DNA from 3 places in the Acinetobacter sp. FB genome. Region 2 is predicted to be linked to each of the others. Evidence: predicted binding sites of a transcription regulator. Region 2 holds the regulator's gene; each other region holds the start of a gene.
The links. Region 2 encodes PhoB, which activates phosphate uptake and scavenging genes when phosphate is short. Its sites were predicted from a motif close to TGTCATNAANCTGTCATAA; they were not measured.
Positions count from the first base shown of each region.

Region 1: AC0JIQ_RS08325 (porin) is a predicted target of PhoB. The motif match lies at 2,379-2,397, and genes of this name have one in related genera.
Region 3: AC0JIQ_RS11345 (inorganic phosphate transporter) is a predicted target of PhoB. The motif match lies at 6,027-6,045, and genes of this name have one in related genera.

Region 1 covers NZ_CM148502.1:1,767,314-1,777,939, reverse strand. The annotation lists gene AC0JIQ_RS08335 (DUF6231 family protein) at 1-294, shown strand, start outside; gene AC0JIQ_RS08330 (YidB family protein) at 453-1,082, shown strand; gene AC0JIQ_RS08325 (porin) at 1,142-2,242, opposite strand; gene AC0JIQ_RS08320 (HIT family protein) at 2,494-2,907, opposite strand; gene AC0JIQ_RS08315 (YARHG domain-containing protein) at 2,995-3,264, opposite strand; gene AC0JIQ_RS08310 (metal-dependent hydrolase) at 3,586-4,536, opposite strand; gene AC0JIQ_RS08305 (hypothetical protein) at 4,903-5,541, shown strand; gene AC0JIQ_RS08300 (NAD(P)-dependent oxidoreductase) at 5,675-6,547, opposite strand; gene AC0JIQ_RS08295 (alpha/beta fold hydrolase) at 6,551-7,636, opposite strand; gene AC0JIQ_RS08290 (O-succinylhomoserine sulfhydrylase) at 7,771-8,958, shown strand; gene AC0JIQ_RS08285 (YbaB/EbfC family nucleoid-associated protein) at 8,971-9,300, shown strand; gene recR (recombination mediator RecR) at 9,367-9,963, shown strand; gene AC0JIQ_RS08275 (ribonuclease D) at 10,243-10,626, shown strand, end outside.
Region 2 covers NZ_CM148502.1:95,464-106,089, reverse strand. The annotation lists gene gshA (glutamate--cysteine ligase) at 1-587, opposite strand, end outside; gene AC0JIQ_RS00480 (DUF924 family protein) at 781-1,320, shown strand; gene AC0JIQ_RS00475 (CC0125/CC1285 family lipoprotein) at 1,361-1,918, shown strand; gene AC0JIQ_RS00470 (DUF445 domain-containing protein) at 1,937-3,244, shown strand; gene AC0JIQ_RS00465 (hypothetical protein) at 3,375-3,812, opposite strand; gene AC0JIQ_RS00460 (methionine aminotransferase) at 4,130-5,284, shown strand; gene AC0JIQ_RS00455 (MATE family efflux transporter) at 5,384-6,751, shown strand; gene AC0JIQ_RS00450 (SDR family NAD(P)-dependent oxidoreductase) at 6,815-7,642, opposite strand; gene AC0JIQ_RS00445 (TetR/AcrR family transcriptional regulator) at 7,948-8,625, shown strand; gene phoB (phosphate regulon transcriptional regulator PhoB) at 8,876-9,586, shown strand; gene phoR (phosphate regulon sensor histidine kinase PhoR) at 9,595-10,626, shown strand, end outside.
Region 3 covers NZ_CM148502.1:2,380,544-2,391,169, forward strand. The annotation lists gene AC0JIQ_RS11330 (amino acid permease) at 1-1,097, opposite strand, end outside; gene radA (DNA repair protein RadA) at 1,389-2,777, shown strand; gene AC0JIQ_RS11340 (Tim44 domain-containing protein) at 2,860-3,861, shown strand; gene AC0JIQ_RS11345 (inorganic phosphate transporter) at 4,352-5,980, opposite strand; gene metH (methionine synthase) at 6,420-10,106, shown strand; gene AC0JIQ_RS11355 (hypothetical protein) at 10,276-10,626, shown strand, end outside.

The DNA of each region.
Region 1 (10,626 bases), 1.7 Mb from region 2:
TTAGGTTTTGTATTATTTGATACAGAGCAAATGCAAAACATCACTGAAACACATAAAGCGCAGCTTTTAGTGAAGTTACGCGACTTAATGGCAAAAAGGATTGTTGTTGTTAGTAAACGAAACGATGAAAAGCTATTACGTTCACTAGGTTTTACTCAACTTATTGATAAGACTACTCATGATAGTGATTTTGCTCTATGGCAATTCAATATTTTAACTTATAAACATGTTCCTGATTGGTTTAACTCTAAATTTTGGGCAAATCCAGAAAATTGGAATAAATTTCGTTGGTGATTTCTTAGGCTTGACTGCGGCTCTGAATAAGCCGCAGTTATAAAATAATAATAAACTGATTAAATGTTCTTGCAAATTTTAACACTTTAACTTTGTTTTCATGCTGAAAAGCAGCGTATGCTTTTCGAATAAATAATTCTAATTGGAATATTAAAATCATGACAGATTTGACAAATATCGTAGAGATTTTAGCGAAACAGGCTTTAGGCGGTCAGCAACAATCTGGGCAAAATAGTGGTGGTTTAGGTGGAATTTTAGGCTCTGTTTTAGGGAAACTTAGTGGTCAACAACAAAATAATCAAAATCAGCCGCAAAGTGGTTTAGGTGGAATCCTAGGTTCAGTTTTGGGTCAGTTAGGTAGTACGAATAACAATACATCTCAGACAAATAGTAATACTAGTGGGGGGAACACAGCCCAAACATTATTAATAGCCGTATTGCCGTTGGTTCTTGCTTGGATTCAAAAACAGGGGGGCTTACAAGGGGCATTAGATAAGCTAAAAAGTACAGGTTTATCCAATCAGGTACAGAGCTGGGTCGATCCTCAACAAGTAAATGCTCAAGATGTTCCAACCCAAAATATTCAAAGCTTATTTGATGATCAAGATATCGAACAGGTTGCTCAACAATCACAAGCGCCAAAGCAAGAAATTTACAGTGCGATTGCGTCTGTATTACCTCAAGTGATTGATTCTTTGACTCCGCAAGGAAGTAATACCAATCCCCAAGAAGAAAATCAAGATATTCAACAAGTATTGAATTTGGTGAGTGGTTTTTTAAAAAGATAAGTATATAAAAATAAAAGGGCGAAACGCCCTTTTATTTAATATTTGAAATAAACTTCTGATTAGAAGTTATATTCCATACCTAAACCAATAACAGTTTTCTTGTTATTGTCTTTCTGCCAGTCAATTTTTTGTTGAGCAACAACACCGTAGAAACGAGCTTGTTTATTGATATTGTAATCAGCACCTACACCGTATAAATCATTTTTACGATCTTCAAGACCATCAACTTCTGTTTTCGCAGAGATATATTCTGCTTTTAACTTCACTGGTGTAGAAGGAATGATATATGCAGCAGTTACACCGAAAGCGTTTTCTTTTAAGCCTTTGTAGCCTACAAGTGTATCATCTGTAGGTTTCGCAGTTTGCCATAAACCACCGAATACTAAACCTTCAGCACCTACTTGAGATAAATCAAGTGAGCCAGTTACACGTACTGCATCTGTATATACACCAGATAAGCCATAAGCATTATACTTTGATGCAACTGCAAAGTTACCTGCAACAGCTGCATTTAAACCAATATCTTTATTTTCGTAAGTTAGAGACGTTGAAACACCATCACCGAATCCATTACGACTACCTTTTTGACCACTTGCAGAGTTATCTAGAGGTATCGTTTTACCGTCTTTATCTTTAGTAGTTTCATTCTGTTCACCTTGTTGGAACATAATGTTAAATGCTAAACCAGCCAATAATTTTTTATCAGTTTCAAAACCGATAACATTGTTTAGACGATCTTCACCTGCTAATACAGCTGTCATATCAAGATCATTGTGGTCATTGAAAATATCTTGGTTATTACCAGCAGCTGTTTTAAAGTAAGAATCAAATTTACCAATTTTTAATGTTGCAACACCATCAGATTTAAGACCAATAAAACGATTACGTTGTGTTAATTCTTTGCCATCTTTATCTTCACTGTCAGCATTTAATTGCCATTCTGCTAAGTAAACAGCTGAAAGGGTATTCGTTAACTTTTCTTCGCCTTTCACACCAAGACGAGAGGCATTTGAGTTAATTTTTGTTACGCTTTCATCTTTAAAGCCATTCTTGTCGATTTGATCTAAAGTCACATTGAGCTTACCATACAATGTAGGTGCTGCTTGCGCTGCATTCATGGCTAAAGTTGCTACAGTAGCAGCAAGAAGCAATTTTTTCATTGAGATTTCTCCAAACACTTTTTGTAAATGGCTGATGCCTTAGTTACTGTTATAAGCTTGCTTGTGTACATAAAGTTACACAGCTCACTGACTTGTATGCAGTATCGGCAAACTTTGTGACAGATAAGTGAAAGAAAAATGACAGTTTGATGACGATTCATATTTAGTAATAATTATATTTGTTCTTGATTTTTATATATTTAATAAATAAAAATGGGGCGAAAAGCCCCATCATTTAGATAATTTTTTGCTTACAGCACTGCTTTAATCTTTTCAGCAAAGGCTTTAATCTTTTCCTGATCACCCATTTGTGCTGCATGACGACCAAGTTCATGAACTGAGCTAGGAATCAAATGAAAGTGCACATGTGGAACTGTTTGCCCAGCTGCAGCTCCTGAAAGTTGCATTAGTACGATCCCTTTAGCATCTAAAGCGGTTTCAATTGCTTTAGCTATCTTTTGAACAATTTGAATCGTATAGGCTGCTGCATCAGCAGGTAAATCCATCAAAGTAACAGCAGGTGTTTTAGGAATAACTAAAGCATGACCATCTGCTTGAGGCATAATATCCATAAAAGCGAGAACCTGATCATCTTCATAGATTTTGATTGCAGGTAGTTCGCCTCGTAAGATTCTTGCGAAAATATTTTGGTCATCGTACGCCATGATTAGTCCTTTAATATAATGAGATGAGAAGTTTTGCTTTTCAGACAAAAATAGAAAACAAACTGCTAAGACTTAAAAATAAGGCTTTTATTTGCAATTTAATTCTTTTTGACGCTCTTTAATTTCATCTAAGCGTTGTTGCTCTCTGTCAGAAAATTTAGGCTTTGTTGTATGGCAGTTTTCATTACCATATTTAGCCTTGGCATCTGCATCTTTAAAACAAAATCCTTTAGATGCATAGATGAGGTTATAGTCATCTTGCAACTTTTTACATTCTTGTTCTGGTGTAGCTGCTTGAAGGTTAAAACCTGTAAGGCTTACCAATCCAGCAAAAACTGCAACCGTAAACTTATTCATGAGGTATTCCTCTAGTTAAAAGGCACGAACTCAAATAAATTAAGAAAATATGTCTATTTTCACGATTTGACTTAAGTTCAACTACTAATATACGGTTTATCAATGAAATTTCAATGAAACTGTATTATTGGAGTGTAATTTTTATCCATAATTCATTCATAAAACGATGTTATTGCTAGTTCGTATTCAAATTTTTGAAGATATAACGATAAGTTTAGAAAATATGATATAGAAATTGTATAGCTTATAATTATCAAACTTATTGAAATTTAAAATAAATAATAACCACTCCGAGGAGTGGCGCTGTATCATCGTTTTGTGTCAACTAAATGTAGAAACTTTAAATGATTTTTGCTGTGCTACGTTTTCAAAAAATTTTACTGCTGGGGAGTGTGCTATATAGGCTAAGGCTTGTTCTGTATTCCCCTCATGAATAGGATTAAACTGTGGTGATACCCACCGTAAGGCCGCTTTAAATAAGTATTTTATGGTGGGTAGATGATCTGTTTTCGTTGCAGTTTCTTCAAATTTCCGAATAAAAGTAAAAAATCCTCGACGCATCAACTTCTGCATATCTTGATGATCTAGATCTTGTTTTCCAAGATTACGAGCGAAGTCTGCTAGAAAATAAATAAAGAGCGGGAAAATCGCTAACATAATGACTTGCCGTGAGACATAAAAACCAAGTTTATTTGATGATAAATGTTCAAATAGGTCGTAAGCTACACAACGATGCTCAACTTCTTCTGCAAGATGCCAACGGAATAAATCACTCATCGCAGGATCTGCTTTATCCCAAGATTTACTTTCAAGTGTCCACTGTCCAATTGTACCTGTAAAATGCTCAATGGCGGCAATTACACCTACACGGAACAACAACCAATATTCATCAAGTTTTTCACCTTTTATAAAGGGAATACCTAAAGGTTTATCACCTAACAAAACGTTGAAAATTAGGTGGGCACGATTTAATGAATCTTGAATGTCATAACCATTTTCTTTAAGAAAGTCTTGTACTTTTTCATGTGCGCGGGCATGAGCAGCCTCTTGACGAATAAATCCAGTCACATCATCTTTTAATTTCGGATCTTTAATATATGGTAGGGCTTTGTTAAACACTCTACAAAACCAAAATTCACCTACAGGAAGAAGCATATTTATACCGTTAGCGATGTGTGAACATAGCGGATCATTAGGCATCCAACAGACTGATGATTCGGAAAAATCGAAATGCACTTTTCTAGCTTTAATTTGGTGATTTTCCATGATCATACACGTTACCCAATATGTAGTTACTAATTAAGTTGATTAAACAATTTTTAGCACTCAGCAACACAGATCACCATGTTGTTTGGGGACAAAAAACTCTATGTTTTTAGATTTAATGATAAAAATTAGATAATTTTATTTAGTGAGTTGTTCTAAACAAATCGTCATTTTTTAACAATAAATACAAATTTAAATTATTAACTATAATTATTTTTATATATTTTGATTTAACTTTGATTTTATTATTGATTTTTTAATTATTAAGATAGGTTAAATTAATTTTATTTTAAAATACCAAATTTCAAGTATTTTATTTTCCATATTAATATTTATACTGCTTTCTCCTAATTATAATATGGATAATTAAAAATGTTAACTGAATCACAAATATCAATTCAATTTCCTGAAGGCTCAACATTATCATTAACTGCTTCAGATAATCCATCGAGTTCAACTGGTTTTAGTGTAAAAGCTCAAGGCACTGGTTCCTTTACAGGATTAAGTTATACGATACCAGCTCATTCTAAAGGTACAATAAAAGCAAAAATCAGTGTTATGGCAATTACATCAGAAGATGTAAGAAAACTAAATGAGATGGTTTTAAGCATGGTAAATGCCTCAACAAAGACTAAAATTGAAGAGTTTGAAAAGACTCATGCAAGTGCTAATTTAAGTATTTGGTCATTTTGGAGTGCTGGAGCATCTGCATCATACGATAAGACTTATAAAAAGATGCAAGAGAGTGGCTTAAGTGATAGTCAGATTTCAACTATTATCGAAAAGATGTTTGAAATAGCAAAAAGCCAATCTCATGTTGAATTAGATTTTAAAGTTGATAATCGTCATAATGATTATTCAGTCAGTGGTGACCTGCAGTTATATACAATTGGTGGTACAATTTCAACTGAAAAGGGAACAGCTGAATTTAGATTTTTAGCAGATAAAGGTACTGCTGGTAAAGGCTCTGATACTGCTCCAGCTCAAGGCGAAATAATCCCATTATCTTGACAATAATTTGTTTTAAATTTATAAAAATCACTTTATTTATAATAAAGTGATTTTTAATTTATATTTTATTTTAAATTTATTAATAATAGCGTTTGATTTTAATTATTGAAAATCATAGATTTTCGACCATTGATTATTTAAGTGTAATCTTGGTCCACTCTTCATACATTTTGACAGCAGAAGAAAAGTCGCTATTGGGTTCTGCAGTAAGGTTTGCTGCTTGAATCAAACTCTGGGTTAAGGCGAGGATAGGTGCTGGAAGTTTTGCCTCATGCACTAAATTCAACGCAATACCAGTGTCTTTTGCAAGCAAAGGCAATGCAAAAGTTACAGGGAATTCGCGGCTGAGAACTCGTTGTGGAAAAATAGTTTCTGTGACCATACTTTTGCCACTAGAAGCATTAATACAATTCAAAGCTGCATTTAGGTTTACGCCATGCGCTTTGAGTGTACTAAACCCCTCTGCAACCGACCATAAATTGACTGCCAGTAACATGTTATTAATTGCTTTAACGGCAAATCCTGCACCCGAATCACCTACGTGTTGAATGAGCTTTCCGACTGCTGCCATCGCAGGATAAGCACGTTCAAAAGCATGAATGTCGCCACCCACCATAACCGTAAGTGTTGCATTTTCTGCACCAATGGTTTGTCCGCTGACAGGCGCATCGAGAAAATCGATATTTTGTATTTTTAATCGTTCTGCTAGACGGCGCGCTGCCTCAGGAACACCACTGGTGCAATCAATCCAGATTGCACCTGATTTAATATTCACACCATCAATTAATGTTTCAACGTCATCACTGGTCGGTAAACACGAAAAGATAACATCTGCCTGAACCGCTTCAGCAAGTTCAACCGCCAAAGTGCCAAATTCTGTTGCATGTTGCTTAGCTTTATCAAAGTTACGATTCCAAACGTAAACTTTTTCGAAATACTTGGGTAAATGCGCAGCCATGCGATAGCCCATAGCACCTAAACCGATGAATGCAACAGATTGAGTCATAGTTTACCTTTTTATTGGAGTTGAGCGTTCTGTTAACCAAGTTGTCAGTGTTGGCCAGAACTCAATTGAACTGTTTTGACTAGACATTAAACCTAAGTGCCCGCCAGGTATCAAAGTAAACGTGACATCTTGACTATTTGTCAACTGTGTTAAAGGAAAAGCTGCCTCAGAAGTAACAAGTTGATCGCTTTTACCTGCACCAACTAACAATGAACATTCAATGTTTTTAAGCTCAATGGTTTTATTCTTTAATGTGATTGCACCATTTTTTAATGGATTTTGCATCCAAACATTAAACAACATGTCTTGGTTGATCCCCCCCGGGTAATCAATCATATTATTTAGGAAATGGCTGAGTGTTGCGTCTTCTTGCACCAGTTTGAGGTTATCAAGATTTTTGAGCAATTGAATATTGCCATCAATCCAGCCCTTAGGATCTAACAATTTAAAACCTAATGAGTTTAAAAAACCAGGTGAATGAATCATCAATTTAGGTAAACGGTTATAGACATAATCTTTGATGGTTGGGTTACGCGTCGTAATATATGCCAGTGTTTTATATAATTTCCCGATATAACCCGATGCATAACTATCAATCGGACTACCTAAAACAATTAAATTTTTAACCGCATTTGGCTTATGCCGAGCGGTGTAAAGTGTGACAAAAATTCCAGCCATACTCCAACCATGCAAAGAGATTTTTTCAGATTTAGAATGCTTTTGAATCGCTTCAATACAACGTGGAATAAATTTATCGATAAAAGATAAGAAATTCACTTGGTAGTTCTTGTAAGTCAACTTACCCCAGTCAATTAGATAAACATCAAAACCACTTTCTTGAAAATGTTTAATCAAAGAGCGGTATGGATATAGATCATAAATATCCATGTTGATGGCAAGAGGAGCTGTAAATACCAATGGTTCTTTGTAACGTTTGTTTTCAGAAGCATAAAAACGAACACGAGTTTGTTTAAATTCGGCAATCACTTGATAAGGTGTCGACTGTGACAACACAAGCCTATCTGCATCGAAGACACGCATAGCCAGATGTTTAAAATTTATTTTTTGCTGTTCTACAAGTGATTTCATCTTTGAAAATCTCATCATGAGTCAAGATTGCACGAAGTCTAAGCGATAATTTCATCTTACGCCTTGACCTTAAATACATTAGGCGCTCAAAATGTTGGCATATTTAAACACCTGATCATAAGGCATACAAAACGATGAATCCAAGCGATGATTTAGAATATCAACTTGAAACACTGGCTATTCGCACAGGGCATGATCGTACCTTTGAAGGGGAACATAGTGAACCTATCTTTTTAACATCTTCGTTTGTTTGCGAAAGCGCCGCAGATGCTGCCGCAAAATTTTCTGGGCAAATCGCAGGAAATACATACTCACGTTATACCAACCCAACAGTGCAAGCCTTTGAAAAACGTTTAGCAATACTAGATGGTGCAGAGCGTGCCGTTGCGACAAGTTCTGGTATGGCGGCTGTACATGCTATGTGTATGGCATATTTAAAAGCTGGCGATCATGTGATTTGTTCTCGCGCAGTATTCGGTTCAATCATTGCTTTATTTGAAAAATATGTTGCTAAATTTGCTGTAGAAGTGACTTTTGTCGATTTGGATGATCTTGAAGGCTGGAAACAAGCGATTCGTCCAAATACACGTATTCTCTTTATTGAAACACCCTCGAATCCTTTGGCACAGGTTGGTGATATGCAAGCAATTGCAGATATTGCTCATGCCAATGGCGCATTATTTGCTGTAGATAACTGTTTTTGTACGCCAGTATTGCAACAACCGATTAAGTTCGGTGCTGATTTAGTACTTTATTCAGCAACAAAATATATTGATGGTCAGGGGCGTGCATTAGGGGGTGCAGTTGTTGGCAAAAACGATTTACTTGAAGAAGTTAATGGTGTAATCCGTACTTTGGGTAATTCAATGAGCCCATTTAATGCATGGATTTTCTTAAAAGGTTTAGAAACTCTGAGTATTCGTATGAAAGCGCATTGTGAAAATGCACAAATACTTGCGGAGTGGTTACACCAACATGAAAAGGTTGAAAAAGTGTATTACGCTGGTTTAACAGATCATCCTGGACATGAATTAGCCAAAAAACAGCAAAAAGGTTTTGGCGGTGTTGTATCTTTTGTCGTAAGAGGCGAACGTGAAGGTGCGTGGACGGTTATTGATAATACGCGCTTCTTATCAATTACCAGTAATTTAGGCGATGTTAAGTCAACAATTACACATCCAGCAACGACCTCACATGGTAGAATGTCGGCTGAAGCCAAACAGGCTGCAGGAATTGAAGAAGGCTTAATTCGTGTCTCTGTTGGTTTAGAAGATATTAATGATATTATTCGCGACTTATCACGCGGTTTAGATTTAATTTAACGAGAGAAACTTATGAACATTAATATGCTCATGCAGCAAGCTCAGCGCATGCAAAAAGATATGGAATCAAATCTTAAAAAAGCCAAAGAAGAGCTTGCTAATACTGAAGTTCATGCTGAAGCTGGCGGTGGTTTGGTTAAAGTAACTATGACTTGCCGTAATGTCGTTAAGCGTATCGAAATTAGCCCAGACTTATTACAAGATGAAGCTGATATGATTGAAGATCTGATTGCTGCTGCGATGAATGATGCAGCACGTCAAGCCGAAGCTATTTCAGAAGAAAAGCTTCAAGGTGCAAATTCAGGTATGGGCTTACCACCGGGTTTATCTGGTTTATTCTAAGCCAAAAGTCTCTAAGTCTTTTTGTGAGGCTTAGAGAATCTTTTTTATAAATAATAGAGTTGATCTGTGTTTAGTGAACGATTTGAACAGCTAGTTCAAGCATTGCGTATTTTACCAAGCGTTGGTCCAAAATCTGCACAGCGGATGGCATTGCATTTGTTGATGAAAAATCGTGAAGGTGCTTTTGCATTATCTTATGCATTACATGAGGCTTCGAGCCATATTCACGAATGCCATATTTGTCATTCATTAACTGAAAATGAAATTTGTGATATTTGTGCGTCTGTAGAAAGAGATGAGCAATTGCTTTGTGTGGTTGAATCTCCAGCTGATGTCATGGCAATCGAACAAAGTGGAAGCTTTAGAGGCAAATATCATGTACTTGGTGGTCATTTGTCCCCATTGGATGGAATAGGTCCTGAAGAAATTGGTATTCCATATTTGATTCAACGATTAAGCCAAGGACAGGTTGAAGAAGTGATTTTAGCAACTAATGCTACTGTGGAAGGTCAAGCGACAGCACATTACTTAGTTGAAGCAACGAAACATTTGCCAATTCACATGACAAGGATCGCACAAGGCGTACCACAAGGTGGCGAATTAGAGTATGTTGATAGTCATACGTTAAGCCAAGCGGTACATAATCGTATGAAGATGAAATAGTTTTATATTTATTGTAAATTCATGCTATTAATTTAAACAAATAATTCACTTTTACATTTTGTCTAACATTATTTTAGGTATATTTGTTTTAATTTATGGCACTATGAGCAAACGAAAAGGATTTTCGTTTTTGATGAATGGAATAGGAGTAATTTCATGTTTTTCATGTGGAATAGTGATTAAATTATTCTTTGTAGATTTAATTTAGTTTCGTTTCAGCAAAAACTGTAATTTTACAGTTGTATTGCTAGTGTTTTTTATTATTTTACTTGAGCAAATATGTTTCAGTTCATTCAACAGCAAAAAGACCTTGCTGTTCTCCTCACTCAAATGGAACAATGTTCTACCTACGCACTTGATACTGAGTTCATTAAGGTTGATACCTTATATCCAAAACTTGGGGTATGCCAGATTAATTGTAATGGTCAAATTGCTTTACTAGATGGAGCAGCACTTGATTTAGAGCAGTTCTGGCAGAAAGTTTTTACTGCACAACAGAATATCTTTCATGCTTGTGGCGAAGATATTGATTTAATTTATCATTATGCAGATCAAAAACCATTAAAAAATGTATTTGATACGCAGATCGCAATGGCATTTCTTGGTCATGGGCTTCAGGTAAGCTATCAAAATGCATTAAAAACATGCCTAAATATTGATATT
Region 2 (10,626 bases):
AAGTTTCGAATCAAACCAAAATAACGATGGCTACGATAATCCTGCAAACTGAGTTGTTTTAATTCTTGCTTGGTTTCATGTTGTTGCAATACTGCAAACAATTGATCCGGGAAAGATAAGTTGTAATGCACGCCCGAAATGGTTTGCATACGGCGACCATAACGTACACCTAAACCATGACGGTATAAGGTTTTAAAGCGGCCAATATTAGAAGTGCCGTACTGTGCTAATCGGATATTTTCTTCATTATCATCCAACATACACGGCATGGACAGTGGCCATAATCTTTCGCCTTCTTCTAGCTGCTGATGTACCACGCTATGAATATCTCTTAATTCATCTAATGCAGCCACGATGGTTGTTTTCGGCGTAGTAATAAACTCCATCAATGCTTCTGAATAATCTGTCGTGATATGCGGATGTGTCAGTGCAGAACCTAAAGCTTCTGGATGATTTTTTTGTGATAAAAATCCATTGCTTTGCATACGTAAACTTTCGCGTTCAATGCCGCGTAGCATCCCCTTTAATAGCGAAGCATCTACCCAAGTCGGTATCACAGAGGAAGAATGTATGCTGGGTTGATTCATAATTTATATGCTCGCTTATTTAAGATCAGCCAACCACATAAATGGTCGCGACTTGGTTATTCTGCCAATTATAACGACAATTGTGATCTAGTCATCTGATTTAGTTTGGCAATTTTTATCACAATCTTGTTATATAAGACATGCTGAAATTGTGATTTTATTAAAAAATAAATCTTCCCATGAGCACTGAACTATGCAAGCACAGGACATTCTTAATTTTTGGTTTAATCCTGAACACCGTTCACTTTGGTTTGCCAAAAGTGATGAATTTGATGCAAAAATTCGCGACCAATTTCAAATAATTCACCATCAAGCGATCCAAGCAGAGCTTTGGTCTTGGCGACACACACCAGAAGGTCGTTTAGCCGAAATTATTGTGTTGGATCAATTTTCTCGCAACTTATATCGTGATCAAGCGCAAGCTTTTGCCTATGACAGTATGGCATTGATGCTTGCTCAAGAAGCAATTAGTTTACAACTCGATGCTCAACTTAATCCCGAACAACGCTCATTTTTATATATGCCATTTATGCATAGTGAATCTAAATTAATGCATGAGTTTGCTTTAAAACTGTTCCAGCGTTTAGGAAACGAAATTAATTTGAGCTTTGAAAAAAAGCATAAAGTGATTATTGACCGTTTTGGCCGTTATCCACATCGTAATGCCATCTTAGGTCGAAGCTCGACACCTGAAGAACTGACCTTTTTAACAGAACCGAATAGCAGCTTTTAAGTCTCTCGTCTCCTGAGACATTGAACATAGGAATTGCAAAATGAAATCTTTATTCATATGTGCCCCTCTCCTTGTTACATTAACACTGGCAGGATGTGCAACTGTTCCATCAAAACCTAAAACTTTCGATCAACTCGGGCAATTCACAGCCTATCCACTAAACAATAAAACGTTCCGTGTCGGTTTTCAGGCAGATAATAATTTGAGTTATGGTACGGCAGAAGAAATTACTTTACTCAAAGCTGCACAAACTACAGTCAAAAACGGTTTCCGTTATTTTACCGTTGTTGATGATCCAAGTAATGCACGTCACAAGACGCAACGCCAAGCTGTGATTTATCCGACACCCTCTTATTACCCATATGGTTATTACCGCCGCCATCCTGCCTTTTGGCCTGATCCATTCTATGATATGCCTCAAGTGGTCAATCTTGATCCAATCCAAGTGTCGTATACTATCGAGTGTTTTCAGACTCAGCAGCAATCACCTGATGCTTTTGATGCGCAACTCATTTTGCAATCATTAGGGCAAAAATACGGATTGAGTCCAACAGGAGACGTGTTGCAGCCCCCTGCGCCACCTCAAAACAAAAAGTAAATTGATAAGGATGACTCAATGAATTCAGTCGAAGAAATTCACGTACCGAGCCTGCAAAGAAGTAAGTACTTCGCCACTATGGCATTGATCATTGCGGTTGTAGCATGGATTGGCTTAATGGTCGCGGCGCATTTTTTACCTGAATATAAATGGGTTATTCATATTTTTATGTTAGGTGCGGAAGCAGGTGTAGTTGGTGGGCTGGCTGATTGGTACGCTGTCACTGTACTTTTCCGCAATCCTTTTGGAAAAATGCCTTTACCCAAACTATTGCGTGACCATACCGAAATCATTCCACGGAATAAAGCGCGTATTGCAGAATCAATGGGCCGCTTTGTACAAGAAAACTTTTTATCTCCTCAAATCGTTGAACGTAGTTTAAAAAATGCCGACCTCAGTTTGGCCGTCGGTCAATGGCTAGCAAACCCTCAAAATAACCAGCAAGTCGTACAGATGATTCAACATACTGTACCGAAAATTTTTGAATTTGTGAGCCAAGATCAAATTGCCCACTTTGTGCAAAACAATAGTGTGCAATGGGTCCGCAGTACTAAAATCAATAAATTAGCCAGTGAAATGTTACGTGCTGTTTTAGAAAATGATTTCCATCAAGACGTATTACAACGTGGTCTTGATCTGGCGCATGAGTGGATGGTCTCTCATCCTGAAGAGGCACGAGATCTATCACGTAAACTTTTCCAAGAATTAGGTGTTTGGAAACTTGCCAAAGGTGCAAGCTGGATTGGGATTGATGTGCAACAACGGACAATTGACTCACTGATTGAAAAAGTTGAATCGATGTTGGCTAACCCTGAACATCCATGGCGACAAGACATTGAAACAACCACACATTCACTCATGTTACAACTCGCTGATACGGAGAGTGAAGCCAGTCAATGTTTGAATAGTGGTAAAGATGCCCTTCTTGATAGCCCTCAAGTTCTGAACTTTATTAGTGGTGCTGTGGCAATTTTATGTGATGCCATTAAAACGGATTTAATGCAGGAAGATTCTGGTATTGCAACGAATTTACAGGCTGCGATACAACAGCTTGGTGAAAGCTTGATTCAGAATGAAAAAGTACGCCAAGTGTTAAATGAGAAAATGGTCGGCTTAGCGACTAATTTCAGTGAACAATACAGCGATAAGATTATCCGCTATATCAGCGAGCGTATTCACGAATGGGATTCACGCGAAATGATCGCCAAAATCGAGAGTGAGGTGGGTGGTGATCTGCATATGATCCGCGTCAACGGTGTGATTGTCGGTGCTTTTATTGGTTTAGCACTCGGTATCATTCGCGCCATTGTTGAAAATGTTTTGTAAATGATATGATTAAGGACGGTAAAACAGTGCTGTTTTGTCGTCTTTTTTTATTTCTTCATTGAAATAAAATAAGCTCCAATGTGAATATAATCAAATTTAGAGATGTGTTATTTCACTTCCTTTTCGTAGATCAAACCATGTATTTACTTTCTTGATAATAACGAATCAAAGTATCTGTATCTTGTTTTAAAAATGCAGTGAGATAGGCTTTTACTTGTACCAATGAAAGTTGTTTAAAATGAACTTTTTCTTTCGCCTGTCGTGTAACTAATCCAAACATTTGTTTTTTAGCAACAACAGCAGGAATATCTGTCTTGACAATAAAATTAAGTTCTTGAAATGATCCATAGGTATTTAATACGATTTCGATCGTTTGTTCTGTCTTTTCATCGGTAATGGTAAACGTTGGGCTAGCGCCATTCAGCTGCAGCCAACGGCTTAATTGTTTTTTCCAGCCCATTTTATCAAAACGAGTTAATACCCCAATGGTATTCAGTGCCTCAAGCTGCTCTACATCTTTTAAATCAATATGATGTGGGTAGCGTATTTTTAGATCGAAACTGTCCATTACTGAATGCCCTATTTGACAAAAAATAGTATTTATTTTAATCACTATCTGTAAATTATATCGCTTAAAAAATAAAATTTAAACAACATATATATTTGAAAATTAACAATTAAATTTACAATTTTAAATCAAAATTGACCAATTCTGTCAGTATTGTTTTTATTAAGACACAATTCCAATATTTCTCTTGATGTGAAACACATGTTTCAAACCAACAAGAGACATATCTCTTTTTATTTAGAGATCGATAATTTGGAAAAGGCCGCTCTTTCTCGATACAATCAGTCCTAAATAAAACATCAATCAGGTTAAAAACAATGTTGCAGCTTCAGTCAAAACTCCCAAGCCAAGGTGTTACTATTTTTAGCGTGATGACTGAACTCGCACAACGACTGAATGCACTGAATCTGTCTCAAGGCTTCCCCGATTTCCCTGCTCCACCTGCATTGCTTGAAGCGCTGAGCCAAGCCACGCTTTCAGGTTATAACCAATACCCTGCGGGAGATGGTGTTTTAGTACTCAGAGAACAACTGGCCAAACAGTTTTTACAGCGAGATCAACTGCAACTCGATCCTGTCACCGAAATTACAATTACCCCTGGCGCAACCATTGCGATTTTTTGTGCCATTCAAGCCTGTATCCATGCAGATGATGAAGTCATTATTTTTGACCCGAGCTATGACAGCTATGCCCCTGCAGTACAACTGGCAGGGGGGAAATCCGTTCATATTCATTTAGAAGCACCAACATTTCAGGTGAATTGGCAAAAAGTTAAAGATTGTATCAATGCAAAAACTCGCATGATTATCGTCAATACACCGCATAATCCGACTGGTGCGATTTGGTCAGAACAAGACTGGCATCAACTTATTGAACTCATTCAAGATAAAAATATCGTTGTGCTCTCTGACGAGGTCTATGAACATCTTGTTTTTGATGGACAAAAACATTTTAGTGCACTGCAATTCCCCGAATTACGTGACCGCAGTTATGTAATCGGTTCTTTTGGAAAAAGTTATCATGTTACAGGTTGGAAAACGGGTTATTGCATTGCAGCACCACATTTAATGCGTTTGTTTCGTCAAATTTATCAATTTGCCAATTTTTGCGGAACCACACCTTGCCAAATAGCATTAGCGAACTATATGCAGCAACATCCTGAGCACATTCAGGAACTCCCGAACTTTTATCAAGCAAAACGAGATCTTTTTAATACTCAAATTCAAAGTTCACGTTTCAAGTTTATTCCATCACAAGGTACCTACTTCCAAAATTTAGATTACAGTGCGATTCGCCCTGATTTGAATGATGTGGAAATGTGCCAATTCCTCGCAGAACAACACAAAATTGTCGCGATTCCTATTTCCGTTTTTTATCAACAAGCACCTGAATCACTACGCCTGATTCGTTTTTGTTTTGCCAAAACAGACCAGACTTTAGAGCGTGCGAGTCAAATCCTCGTACAATGTTGATCTACAAAAATAAACTGAACAATCATGCCTCCAACAGTAACGATAATGTTATGTTGGAAAAAATATAGCCGTTTCAGGATGAAGCGTGAAGGAAACTGAATGACACCACGCCAACCTTTGGTCATGCAACCCAATCTATGGAAAACTTTTTTTGTTTTTCTTGTTCCGTTGATTGCTACCAACATTTTACAGAACTTGTCGGGAACGATTAATACCATCTTTGTAGGTCAAATGATGGGAGTTGATGCGATTGCTGCGGTTTCTGTATTCTTCCCAATTCTTTTCTTTTTATTGGCATTTGTGATCGGAATCTCCGCAGGAACGACTGTACTGATTGGACAGGCATGGGGTGCGCAAAATCTTGAAAAAGTCAGAAGTGTGATTGGTTCGACTCTATTTATGACTTTAATTGGGGGCAGCATTATTGCTGTTTTAGGTTGGAGCTTTGCCGAGCATATTTTGCAATTATTAGGTACAGATCCTAAAGTCATGCATCTTTCTTTACCTTATGTTCGCTGGATGCTAGTGGGTAGTCCATTATTGTTTGTCTATATTATTTATACTTCGATTTTACGCGGTGTCGGTGATAGTGTTACCCCTCTAATTGCATTGAGCCTAACCAGCCTGATTGGTCTGGCAGTAACGCCTGTTTTGCTCAAAGGCTATTTTGGATTCCCTGCTCTAGGTATTGTCGCCCCTGCTGTTGCAACGATCATGGGATATGCTGCTGTACTGATCTTTCTAAGCTTCTACCTCAATTATAAGAATCATCCTCTCAAAATAGATGCGCGACTTTTGCAAAGCATTCGCCATGATGCAAGATTAAGTAAACTGATCCTAAAACTTGGTATCCCAACAGGCATCCAAATGGTGACAACTTCATTGGCAGGCTTAGTCATTATTGGTTTGGTTAATCATTACGGTGCACATGCGACCGCAGCATATGGTGCAGTGAACCAAGTACTCAACTATATTCAATTTCCAGCCCTCTCTATTTCAATTGCGGCTTCTATTTTTGCCGCTCAAGCGATTGGTGCAGGCAAACCCGAGTTATTAGCCAAAGTCACACGAACGGCTTTAGGAATGAATGTCATATTTACTGGCAGTTTGATCACTTTGGCTTACTTATTTTCCAAATATTTAATGGCTCTATTTATTACCGATCATAGCGTCATTGAACTTGGGCAGCAGCTCTTATTTATTGTTTTATGGTCAATTTTATTCTTTGGCGCAAGCGCTATTTTTGCTTCAATCATGCGAGCTAGTGGAACCGTCAATGTTCCAATGATGATCAATATTCTCACTATTATTCTAATTGAAGTTCCTTGTGCCTATTGGTTTAGTTCGTTATGGGGCTTAACGGGCATTTGGACTGCTTATGCACTTTCTTTTGTGTGCTTATGTGTATTACAAGCCTCTTATTATCAGTTTGTTTGGAAGAAGACCAAGATCAAAGTCCTTATTTAAAAATTTCTTTGATCCTCAAATAAAAAAGCCATTCTCTAAGAATGGCTTTTTTATGCTTGCAACTTACATCATTTTCGTTGCAAGTGCAGCAATACGTTGATAACCCGTCGGGAATAGACGTTGGAAAGAATCCACAATACGTGCATCTGTTCCAATTAACAAACGGCGTTTATCTTTCAACACGGCGTTTAAAATCTGACGTGCAGCTTCTTCTGGTGGTGTACGTAAGAATTTATCAAACTGCTTGATCGATTTATTTGGATCCATGCCCAAGCTCTTTAAGCTGTCATTCATTTTGGCAGCTTTTGCGATATTGGTACGGATACCACCTGGGTGTACACAAAGAGAACTTACGCCACTCTTTTCAATATCAAGTTCTTGACGTAATGATTCAGTAAAACCACGTACCGCAAATTTTGTTGCATTGTATGCAGATTGTGTTGGTTGCGAAGTTAAACCAAAAATACTTGAGATATTGATGATATGACCATCTTTGGTTTGCTTAATGAATGGTAAGAATTCTTTGGTGCCGTAAACAACACCCCAGAAGTTAATGCCTACAATCCACTCCAAATCTTCATAACTTGCGCCTTCAACAGTTGAGCCAAGTGCCACACCTGCGTTATTGAAAATCATATTCACTGAGCCATGATCTTGAACAGTTTCTTGCGCCCATTGCTTCACCGCTTCACGGTTTGAAACATCAAGAACTTTGGTCGTTACTGTGATTGGGTTTTGTTTTACCAACTCAACAGTTTGCGCTAATCCTTTCTCATTGATATCACTCAATGACAAATGGCAACCTTGTTTAGCCAATAAAATTGCCAATTGTTGTCCAATCCCAGAACCTGCACCTGTGATCGCTGCGACTTTATTTTTAAAATTTTTCATTGCCTATCCTTTGTATTGCGAATGATATGCACACATTTGTCTTGATCATGTGCAGTTTAAGCTATAACCAATATAATTTTGACAATACGGGTTGTCAATATAGTACACTACAGCTTTAAGACAAATGGCAATAACCAACATATTGCTTGTCATATTAGGTCTATTTACATTTCATGACGTAAGATGTTTAGACACGATGAAATAAGTTTTACGAAATTTAGTTATTCTAAATTCGCAAGACCTGTTTAAAATGCAAATAAATCTTAGACATACGATTTAAAGACTTTTTAGGGAACGGTTTTTCCATGGCAACTGAAGATCTAGCGACACGCAAGAAAAATAATACCGAAGCGAAAGAGCGTCAGTTTAAAGGTCTCTCTTTAACTGAACGCAAAGAAGCTCGCCGCGAAAAGTTGATTGAAGCAGGCATTGCAACCTATGGTACACAGGGTTTTTTTTCGGTCACTGTCAAAGATGTCTGTAATGAGGCGAAGCTGACTGAGCGTTATTTTTACGAATCATTTAAGAAAAGTGAGGAGCTTTTCCAAACGGTATTCTTAAAAATGATTGGCAAAATGCAAAATTGTTTGACCCAAGCTGTGCTCATGGCTGCACCTGAACCTAAGAATATGGTTACGGCAGGTTTATCTGCATTATTGAGTGCGATTAAAGATGACCCTCGTATGGCACGAATTATTTATATCGATGCCATGTTGGTGCAAGATTTACATAATCAGGCGACGATTCAAGAAACCTTGACTCAATTCGACCGAATTATCCAAGCTTTCGTGATGATTACCATGCCGAATGCACCTCAAAGCGGTGAAGAAGTTTCATTAATGGCAACAGGTTTAAATGGTTACGTCACGCATATTATTATTCGTTGGGTTTCCGAAGGTTTTAAACAACCCTTAGAAGATGTGTTATCTGCTTGTTGTGCTGTGTTTTTATCATTTATTGAAACCACCTCACAAAAAAATTAAAATCCTTTTACAGTTTTGTGACGAACACAATAGAAAGGTTTCAATGGTATTAACCAAATGAATTCATTTGTTTTATTTGCAAACAACTTGTCATCATTTGGTCACTACTCTGCCCTAGAATTGTCACAATTTATTGCTAAATTCGACTTTATTAACTCTTTTGCAATGATATTGTCATAATTAATCTTTGTAATAAGCCTGTCATAACAACAAAACGGTTCACCGTTACAGATTTTAAGGGTATTGCGCAGTGAAAGATGACTATATTTTAATTGTCGATGATGAGCTACCGATCCGCGAAATGATCCATACCTCTTTGGATATGGCAGGCTTCCAATGTTTACAAGCTGAGGATGCCAAACAAGCGCATCAGATTATCGTCGATCAGCGTCCTGCTCTTATTTTGCTGGATTGGATGCTACCGGGTGGTGTCAGTGGTGTAGATCTATGCCGTCGTCTCAAACGTGATGAAAACTTAGCTGAGATTCCTGTCATCATGCTGACAGCACGTGGTGAAGAAGACCATAAAGTGCAAGGGTTAGATGCGGGTGCAGATGATTATATGACCAAACCATTCTCTACGCGTGAATTGGTTTCTCGTATCAAAGCGGTATTACGTCGTGCAAATGCGCTCAGTGGCGAAAAAGTCATTGATGCTAATGGCTTAATGCTCGATCCAGTCAGCCAGCGTGTGAGCTTTGGTAACAGTATTCTCGATATGGGTCCAACCGAATATCGTTTATTGGCTTTCTTTATGACACACCCTGAACGTGCGTATACACGTGCACAATTACTGGATCAAGTTTGGGGCGGTAATGTTTATATCGAAGATCGTACCATTGACGTGCATATCCGACGTTTACGCAAAGTCTTAGAACCTTTCGGCGTAGATCGTTTTGTACAAACAGTACGTGGCACAGGCTATCGTTTTTCTACACGAGCTGATTTGGCAGCAGGTTAAAATCCTTTATGTATGAACCTTATCCCGTCCCTGAACTGGCACGTGAACATCAACGTTTCCGTCACAGCAATTTATGGACGTTTGCAAAACAAGATCTAAGACTGCTACTTTTTTTCTTATTGATTGCGAGCTTAATTGGATTCGGGGTTGGATACTTTTGGAGCTGTATTTTTGTCGCGTTCGTCGTTTTTTTTATACTCCAACTCCGCTCACTGTATTTGGTCAATGAGTGGATCTCAAATCGCCCCTATGATGTTCCCCCAAATCTAAGCGGTATTTGGGGTGCATTATTATTTAATGTCTATCGAGCGCAGCGACAAGAACGTATCGTTCAAGCTGAAATGGTAGGTTTGATTGATCGTGCTCAATCATCGCTGGTTGCATTGGCTGAAGCTGTCGTTTTGATTGATGACCAACATCAGATTGAATGGTGGAATCCTGCTGCCGAGAAGTTATTGGGCATCAATCCTTTGGATCGCGGACGTAATTTACTGGCTATTTTGCGTCAACCCAGTTTTATTGAATATTTTAATCATATCGATCAAGCACCTGATGGTATCCGTTTACAGGCTCAAATGGACGAAGACCGATATGTGCAAGTGAAGTTAACTCGTTTTGGTGGTGAAAGCCGCTTATTGGTGGCGTATGACACCACTCGCGTACATAATCTTGAACAAATGCGTAAAGACTTCGTGGACAACATTTCTCATGAATTACGTACACCGCTCACCGTATTGAGTGGTTATATCGAAACATTTATCGATCAAGATGACATTACTCCTCGCTGGAAACGCGCTTTCACTCAAATGCAATCACAAACCAAACGTATGAATGCATTGGTGAATGATTTATTGCTTTTATCCAATTTAGAAAACAATAAAAAAGTTGCTAAAAATCAAATTATTGACATGGCAAATTTGATGAATCAATTATTTGATGATGCGCGTGCTTATAATCTCGATTATGGTCATACTTTAAATTTAGATATCGACAGTCATTGTGATTTAATCGGCTCTGATATGGAAATTGCCAGTGCGTTT
Region 3 (10,626 bases), 1.2 Mb from region 2:
TAAACGAATTGAACGAAAGCACCGATAAAAATACAGATAGAAGAAAAGATTAATGCTTTTGCAGGAACTGCCGATTTAGAAAGTTTTCCAAATAATTTTGGTGCTTGCTTATCCGTTGATAAACCAAACAACATACGACTGGTCGAAAATACACCACTATTCATCGATGACATCACTGAAGATAACACCACCAAATTCATAATAATCGCCGCAGAAGCAATACCCGCTTGTGAGAAGATGTTTACGAATGGACTGACTTTAGGGTTAATTTGATCCCAAGGTGTTACACACATCACCACAAACAATGCCAATACATAGAAAATAATGATTCGAATTGGAATTGAGTTAATCGCTTTAGGTAAGTTACGTTTTGGATCTTGTGTTTCAGCAGCAGTTGTACCGACCAGCTCTACACCGACAAAGGCAAAAATTGCGATTTGGAAGCCCGCAAGGAAACCATCTAAGCCTTTAGGGAACATACCACCATGTGTCCACAAGTTGCTAATACTCGCCGTTGTACCCGCAGCATTAGTGAACCCCGTAAAGATCATCCATAAACCAACCGCAATTAAGACAATAATTGCTGTGATTTTAACCATTGCAAACCAGAATTCCATTTCACCGAATAATTTTACGGTGACAAGGTTCAACCCAAGTACAAATAGAATCGCAACAGTACTAATCAACAATCCGCCCAATGGAGTAAATGACTCGCCCCCATTGAAAAATTCAAGATAGTAAATAATGGCTGATAAATCAGCGATACCAATCGTGACCCAACATAGCCAATACGTCCATCCAACAAAATAACCCGCCCAAGGACCGATTAAATCAGTGGATAAATCAATAAAAGATTTATATTTTAAATTCGATAAGAGTAATTCACCTAAAGCACGCATCACGAAAAACACCATGATACCGATCAAGCCATAAATGAATAAAATAGATGGTCCAGCTAAACTAATCGTTTTACCCGAACCCATGAACAATCCCGTTCCGATTGCTCCACCAATCGCAATCAACTGTAAATGTCGATTGGAAAGGCTACGGTGTAGCTCACCATTTTCATTTGGTGAACCAAGAAAATCATTTGACATTGTTATATTCAACTCTCGAGTTTTATGTCACAAAATTAGCCTAAAAATCTAACAATAGAAAAAGTTTTTTCGGCTTTTCATCACTTTTTTAAAATTTCAGAACTTTTTAGTTGCATTTTTAATCATCTTTTCCTCTTTTATAAACCTCGATGTACAATTCCTTGTAATTAGCAGTTTACGTGCCAAAATCGAGTTTGGCGACTGTTATAGATAAAATTTGTATTTCAGATTTCCACAAACCAAATTTTTTAAAAAATTAATTGATCTATCACGTATCTTTTACGAGTAAATATGAGCAAAGTTAAAACAGTTTATCGTTGTGAACAGTGCGGTGCAGACCATCCTAAATGGGCTGGTCAATGTTCAGAATGTGGCGAATGGAATAGCTTAACGGAAGTACGATTAGAGCCTAATATTTCACACCGCGCGCGACCTAAAGTAGGTGGCTACGCAGGACAAGTAGCCAATATTACAACGCTGAATCAAATCTCTGTCTCAAATGAAACTCGACTACAAACTGGCATCAGTGAATTCGATCGTGTATTGGGTGGTGGCCTAGTTACAGGTTCTGTTGTACTGATTGGTGGTGATCCAGGTATTGGTAAATCAACAATTTTATTGCAAACCGCAACGCATATGGCTAGTAAGAAAAGTTCAGCTCTTTATGTCACAGGCGAAGAATCACTTTCACAAGTTGCTTTACGTGCTCAACGTTTAGATCTGCCCACAGACCAACTCAGAGTTATGGCCGAAACTTGCGTGGAACGTATTTGTGAGGTTCTCGCACAAGAGCGTCCTGCTGTGGCCATTCTTGACTCAATTCAAACACTTTATACTGAAACATTACAATCCGCTCCAGGCGGAGTTTCACAAATCCGTGAGTCTGCTGCCTTACTTACTCGTTTTGCTAAAAATAGTGGTACAGCCTTATTTATTGTCGGTCACGTCACCAAAGAAGGTTCGCTTGCAGGTCCACGTGTCTTAGAGCATATGGTGGATTGTGTACTTTACTTTGAGGGGCAATCTGACTCACGTTATCGCATGATCCGTGCTGTAAAGAACCGTTTTGGTGCAGTGAATGAACTGGGTGTCTTTGCAATGACTGACAAAGGACTTCGAGAAGTTGCCAATCCATCAGCAATTTTTCTCAGTCGTTATGATGAAGCGATTCCTGGTTCAATTGTCATGATCAGCCGTGAAGGAACGCGCCCTCTCCTCGTCGAAGTTCAAGCCTTAGTTGATGATGCACACGGGCAACCACGTCGAGTGGCTCTTGGCTTAGAGCAAAACCGTTTGAATATGTTACTTGCAGTGATGCATCGTCATGGTGGTGTGCAAACCTCAGGACAAGATGTTTATGTCAATGTAGTAGGTGGTTTAAAAATTACAGAGACTGGCTCTGATCTTGCAGTTTTATTGGCTTGTGCATCAAGTTTAAGAGGTAAAGCCCTGCCACAACAATTGGCAGTTTTTGGTGAGGTTGGACTGTCTGGTGAGATTCGTCCTGTACCGAATGGTCAAGAAAGATTAAAAGAAGCGACCAAGCATGGCTTTAAATATGTGATTTTACCAAGAGCTAATGCACCGCAAAAATCTATTGATGGCGTTCAAATCATTGCCGTTGCACGCTTACATGAGGCTCTCACTGAAGCAATGCAATTGAGTGACGAGTTGACATAAAAAAACATATTTTTATAGTTGAAATTACAGATAAATACCTGCATAAATACATTTACAAATAGGATTTAAATAGGAATTTTCGATGCAAGTACACCAGCGTGGCTTGATGGCAGCTCTTTTAATGGCAACATTGGTTGCTGCACCACTTGCAGAAGCAAAACGTGCAGGTGGTGGAAAAAGCCACGGTATGAGCAGATCTAGTTCATCTAGTCAGTCATACCAACAATCTAACCAATCTTATCAGCAACCACGTCAAGTTACGCCTGCTCCACAACAAACTGCACCTCAAAAATCAGGTCCCGGTGTTGGTTCAATGGTTGCAGCTGGTGTAGCTGGTGCGGCGGTAGGTGCAGTTGCAGCTAATGCCTTAGCTGATGATAAACCACATAACCCAACAGCCACTGATCAGCAAACAGCGAATGCTCAAGCTGCACAACAAGCCCAAGAGCAAGAGAAAAAAGGTGGAATCCCAACTTGGATCTGGTTATTACTGATTGCAGGCGGTGCTTTCTTTATTTTCCGTAAATTCAGCGGTAAACAAAAAGTAGCTGCAAACAATCCTTATGCGCCAAATAATAACGGTCAAAATAATTTTGGTCGCCAAAATACAGCGCCTGCAGGTGACAATACCAATATTTTTGGTCAATCTGTCGGTGGCGGTACGGCTACTCCTCAAGCACCATTTGGCGGAGCATCAATGAGTAGTGGCAATCAATTACCTGATGGTACTGAACCTGCTGCGTTCTTACGTGTAGCTCGTCAGCGTTTTAATCATATTCAATCGGTGAATAGTGCCAGTAACATTGAAGAAATTCGTCGTTATTTAACACCTGAACTTTATTCATCTATGTACAGTGACATTATGGCCAACCAAGACCAAGATGTTGCAGAATTTAGTAATCTAAACGCAATGGTTGTAGATAGTGCCACTGAAAATGGTCAATACGTTGTTAGCGTCCGCTTTACAGGAACAGTAAGCGAAGATTTAAACAGCTTGCCGCAACCTTTCACCGAAATTTGGCATTTTGTTAAGCCTGCCGGCTCGCAACAAGATTGGGTTGTTGCGGGTATTCAACAAGCTTAATTGAATCGAACATCACGTAATACATACAAAGAGCTGTTTCGACAGCTCTTTTTTTGTCAATTTTTAGAGATAGAAATAAAAAAAGCCACTCTCTATTTTGGAGAATGGCGGAGTGTAAACCCTAATTTCGAGTGCCTATATTTTTAAATAGATTTAAACAGGCAGTTAAGTAAACTGTATATCTCAGTTATCTTAGCGGATAATCAAGAATAAAAATATTCCTCGTTTGGGGAATAAAACTATTTTTGTAATTGGTTCACGTAGATCTTCTTAGCTTATTCAGGCATTCAGGCATTCAGGCATTCAGGCATTCAGGCATTCAGGCATTCAGGCATTCAGGCATTCAGGCATTCAAATTAGAACCGATCTATTTGAGTTAGAGCCTAATATTCTTGGTTTGTGTCCGTATCTATCGCTATCTTATCACCCATAAAAAAAGCTTTGCCTCGGCAAAGCTTTTTAAAGTGATTTGGCTTTAAAGCAAATCAAATCATGATACAAACTGTAAGAATAACCAGTATAAACCACCAGATAAACAAATCGTCGCTGGTAAAGTAAAGATCCATGCAGAAAGTATTGTTTTCACTGTTGCGAAGTTCAAACCTGATCTATTCGCAACCATGGTACCTGCAACAGCACTGTTTAAAACATGTGTAGTCGATACAGGCATACCCAAGCCATCAGCAGCAGCAATGGTACTCATTGCAACAAGTTCAGCAGACATCCCTTGGCCATAAGTCATATGATTCTTACCAATACGCTCACCAACAGTCACAACAATGCGCTTCCAACCCACCATCGTGCCTAAACCGAGTGCAAGTGCGACCGCAACTTTAACCCAATTTGGAATGTATTGTAGGAATGAATCAAGATTACTACGATACTCTTTAACAGTTTTAGCTTGGTCTTTATCCATCTTCGGTAAAGCTTCTGCTTTGTCTAAACGTTTAAAAGTTGTGGTACTTAAATACATATCATTACGGATTTCGCTTACAGCGGCCTCAGGAATAGCTTTAAGATCACCGTAATTTGCAACGCGTGTTCCTAAGTGTTCTGTCATACTTGCAAGTGCTGGAACAACTTCAGGTGTTTGCTCTTTGGTTTGAATATATTTTGTGAGTACAGCACGCGCTTTCTCATCAGATAATTCATTTTGATTTACATTCAACACAGCAGCTGTTTGACTTGAAAGCTTTTCAAATGATTGAAGATGATTTGCATCTAAGCTTTTGTTTAGTGAATATGCTAATGGCACTAAACCGATCAAGATCAACATGATTAAACCCATGCCCTTTTGACCATCGTTAGAACCATGCGCAAAGCTCACGCCCGTACATGTAAAAATCAAAATTGCACGGATGAGCGGTGGTGGTGGTTTATTACCTTCTGGTGGTTGAAAAAGTTCTAATTGGCGTTTAAAAATTGTTTTAACCAACAAGAATACAATTGCTGCGAAAGCAAAACCGATTAAAGGTGAGAATAATAACGCCTTACCCACTTTAATGACTTGATCCATATCAATGCCGCTGGTTGCACCAGTTGAAGCATTTAAGAAATGGTTCATGATCCCCACACCTAAAATCGAGCCGATTAAAGTATGAGAGCTTGATGCTGGGATACCAAGGAACCAAGTCCCTAAGTTCCAAAGAATGGCTGCAATTAACAAAGCAAATACCATTGCAAAACCAGCCCCACTGCCGACATTCATAATCAGTTCAACAGGAAGTAAAGCAATAATACCGTAAGCAACAGCACCACTCGCTACCATAACCCCAAGGAAGTTACAGAAACCAGCCCACATCACTGCAACAGGTGCAGGTAATGCATTGGTATAAATCACGGTGGCAACCGCATTGGCTGTATCGTGGAAGCCATTTACAAATTCAAAGCCTAAAGCAATGAAAAGTGCCGTAGATAGAAGAATAACTGAATATAAACTCAAAGGTGGTACATGCGCTAAGTCAGCACTCACCTGAAAACCAATATAAATAAGTGTTGCAATAATAATTGTTAAAAACACCGGCATAAAAAATTTCGGTGTAGGAACATGTACATTCGTCGATTTTGCCGTAGAACTGGCAAGCGGTGAATCCGAAACAGGAGGAAGATTAGAATTCATGTAGACGGTAAGAGGATAATAAAATCCTCTGTATTGTTTAATTAAATTATGACAATTATATGACAAAGGACTGTCATATGAAGCCAAATTTTCATATTTTTCTTACATTTTTTTATGTTTTTTTTGATTCAAATCAAGATTATTTTTATTTTTATATAACAAAAACAATATCTTAATTCAAAATAAATTCAATCAAACCTGTTTGTCTGATTTTGCAACAAACACAACAAAATATGAAACTTATTTGTCATATTTCGAAATATACGTTGTCTTTTTAGGCATTATTCACCGAAATTATTGCAATTTCATGAAGCTTTTATGACATTTTCAACCTGACTGGATGAATCACATCATCCTGATGCTGAAAATACGCGCTTTTTGTTCGCTTCTGTTACAATGCCCCTGCTTTTTTATCTTCATCATCGACTGGGGTTTCTGAATGTCCACGCTTACCACCCTACAATCACTTCTTGCCCAACGTATCCTGATTATTGATGGTGCAATGGGGACGATGATTCAACGCCATAAATTAGAAGAACAAGATTATCGTGGTGAACGTTTTGCAGATTGGGCCTCAGACCTAAAAGGCAATAATGATTTATTGGTGCTAACACAACCACACATTATTCAAGGCATCCATGAAGCTTATTTGGATGCAGGTGCAGATATTATTGAAACCAACAGCTTTAACGGCACACGTGTTTCAATGTCGGACTATCACATGGAAGACCTCGTACCAGAGATCAACCGTGAAGCAGCGCGTTTAGCTAAAGCAGCTTGTGAAAAATATTCAACGCCTGATAAACCGCGTTTTGTTGCAGGTGTACTTGGACCAACCTCACGTACCTGTTCGATTTCACCGAATGTGAACGACCCTGCATTCCGTAATATTACTTTTGATGAACTCAAAGAAAACTATATTGAAGCTGCCCATGCCTTGATTGAAGGTGGTGCAGACATTCTCTTGATCGAAACTGTGTTTGATACCTTGAACTGTAAAGCTGCAATCTTTGCGGTAAAAGAAGTATTCAAGCAAATTGGTCATGAACTGCCGTTGATGATTTCAGGCACCATTACCGATGCATCAGGTCGTACCTTAACGGGTCAAACCGCAGAAGCGTTCTGGAACTCAGTACGTCATGGTGACTTACTCTCAATTGGTTTTAACTGTGCCTTGGGTGCAGACGCGATGCGTCCACACGTAAAAACCATTGCTGATGTTGCTGATACTTTTGTCTCTGCGCATCCAAATGCAGGTTTACCAAATGCCTTTGGTGAATATGATGAAACCCCAGAACAAACAGCCGCATTCATCAAAGAATTTGCTGAAAGTGGTCTCATCAATATCACGGGTGGTTGCTGTGGTACCACACCAGATCATATCCGTGCGATTTATAACGCAGTTAAAGATATCAAGCCACGTCAAATTCCTGAAACCAAACCAGCCTGCCGTTTAAGTGGTTTAGAGCCATTTAACATTTATGATGATTCATTATTCGTCAATGTGGGTGAACGTACCAACGTTACGGGTTCAAAAAAATTCCTACGTCTCATCCGTGAAGAAAAATTTGCCGAAGCTCTAGAAGTAGCTCAGCAACAAGTTGAAGCTGGTGCACAGATCATCGACATCAACATGGATGAAGGCATGCTCGATTCGCAAAATGCGATGGTGCACTTCCTGAATCTAGTGGCATCTGAGCCTGATATCTCTCGTGTGCCAATTATGATTGACTCATCAAAATGGGAAATCATTGAAGCAGGCTTGAAATGTGTACAAGGTAAACCCGTCGTCAACTCGATTTCATTAAAAGAAGGTTATGACGAGTTTGTCGAAAAAGCACGTCTATGCCGCCAGTATGGTGCTGCGATTATTGTGATGGCCTTTGATGAAACAGGTCAAGCTGATACCGCTGCACGTAAACGTGAAATCTGTAAACGTTCTTATGATGTTCTTGTCAATGAAGTGGGCTTCCCTGCCGAAGATATTATTTTTGACCCGAACGTATTTGCAGTGGCAACAGGGATTGAAGAACACAACAACTATGGTGTCGACTTTATTGAAGCCACAGGTTGGATTAAGCAGAACTTGCCGCACGCCATGATTTCAGGTGGTGTCTCAAACGTTTCCTTCTCCTTCCGTGGCAATGAGCCTGTGCGTGAAGCAATTCACTCGGTATTCCTTTACCATGCCATCAAACAAGGCATGACCATGGGGATCGTGAACGCTGGTCAAATGGCGATTTACGACGATATTCCAAAAGAACTGAAAGATGCGGTAGAAGATGTTGTTCTGAATCAGAACCAAGGTGAGTCTGGTCAAAACGCCACAGAAAAACTGCTTGAAGTGGCAGAGAAGTTCCGTGGTCATAGTGGCGCACAACGTGAAGCTGAAAACCTCGAATGGCGCAACGAGTCGGTAGAAAAACGTCTTGAATATGCCTTAGTCAAAGGTATCACCACTTATATTGATGAAGATACCGAAGAAGCCCGTTTAAAAGCCAAGCGTCCACTCGATGTGATTGAAGGTGCATTGATGGATGGCATGAACGTGGTTGGTGACCTGTTCGGCTCAGGTAAAATGTTCCTGCCGCAAGTAGTGAAATCTGCACGTGTAATGAAACAAGCTGTCGCTTGGCTGAACCCATACATCGAAGCTGAAAAAACAGGTAGCCAGTCTAAAGGTAAAGTGTTGATGGCGACTGTTAAGGGTGACGTACACGATATTGGTAAAAATATCGTGGGCGTGGTCTTGGGCTGTAACGGTTATGACATCGTTGACCTTGGTGTGATGGTACCTGCGGAAAAAATCCTGCAAACTGCGATTGATGAGAAATGTGACATCATCGGTTTGTCTGGTTTGATCACCCCATCTTTGGATGAAATGGTGTTTGTTGCTAAAGAAATGCAGCGTAAAGGCTTTAACATTCCATTGTTGATTGGTGGTGCAACGACCTCAAAAGCACATACCGCAGTGAAGATTGATCCGCAATATCAAAATGATGCGGTGATCTATGTAGCTGATGCTTCTCGTGCGGTCGGTGTAGCAACTACCCTGCTATCAAAAGAAATGCGTGGCAATTTTATTGCAGAACATCGTGCTGAATATGCCAAGATTCGTGAACGTTTAGCCAACAAGCAACCGAAAGCGGCTAAACTCAGCTATGCTGAATCAATTGAGAATGGTTTCAAGGTGGATGACAACTATGTGCCACCGATTCCAAATAGTTTAGGTACGCAAGTCATTACCAATTATCCATTGGCGACATTGGTTGAGTACTTTGACTGGACACCATTCTTTATCTCTTGGAGCTTGGCAGGTAAATTCCCGAAAATCCTGACAGATGAAGTGGTCGGTGAAGCGGCAACGGATTTGTATAACCAAGCACAAGAGATGTTGAAAGACATTATCGAGAATAACCGTTTCGATGCACGTGCTGTATTTGGTTTATACCCTGCGCAACGTACAGGTGCGGATACAGTGAGTGTGTTTGATGAATCTGGTCAAAAGGTTACGCATACCTTTGAGCATATTCGTCAACAGTCAGACAAAGTGACAGGCAAACCAAATTTATCTTTAGCGGACTTTATTAGCACCTCTAAAGATAATACCGATTATCTTGGCGGTTTCACTGTATCAATCTTTGGTGCTGAAGAATTGGCGAATGAATATAAAGCCAAAGGCGATGATTACTCAGCGATTCTGGTTCAGTCTTTGGCCGATCGTTTTGCCGAAGCATTTGCCGAGCATTTGCATGAACGTATCCGTAAAGAGTTCTGGGGCTATAAAGCCGATGAGACTTTGGGCAATGAAGAATTGATCAAAGAGAAATATGTCGGTATTCGTCCTGCACCAGGTTACCCTGCTTGCCCAGAGCATTCTGAAAAAGCGGTATTATTTGACTGGTTAGGTTCGGAAGCGAAAATTGGTACCAAGTTGACTGAACACTTTGCAATGATGCCGCCATCTTCTGTCAGTGGTTTCTATTATTCGCATCCAGAAAGTGAATACTTTAATGTGGGCAAGATTTCTCAAGATCAGCTTGAGGATTATGCAAAGCGTAAAGGCTGGACACTGGATGAAGCGAAGCGTTGGTTAGCACCGAATTTAGATGATTCGATTGGTTAGTTGAATCCCCCTAAATCCCCCTTTATAAAAGGGGGACTTTCACGTATCTAATAAATTACGTGACCGCTCCTCCCTTTTTCAAAGGGAGGTTGGGAGGGATTATTGTTGCATTCAAATATTTCATATAAGATCAAATAACAACCTATTCAATATTCTAATGAGTTTGTAAATGCATGGTATCTGTGCTCTTTGTAAAGATGAAACTAATTTAAAAGAAAGCCATCTAATTCCAAAGTTTGTAGGTAAATGGTTGAAACGAACTAGTGCTACGGGTTATCTACGTGACATAAAGAATATAAATAAAAGACAACAAGATATTTTCAAAGAATATCTACTTTGTCATAACTGCGAAATTTTATTTTCAGGATGGGAAAAACTATTTTCAGAACAAATATTTTTGCCTAGCTTAGACAAACAACAATATATTTCATCTTACAATGAATGGCTTTCAAAATTTTGTGCATCACTATCATGGCGGACATTAATATATATAAAAAGACAAAATAGTGACTTTAACGAT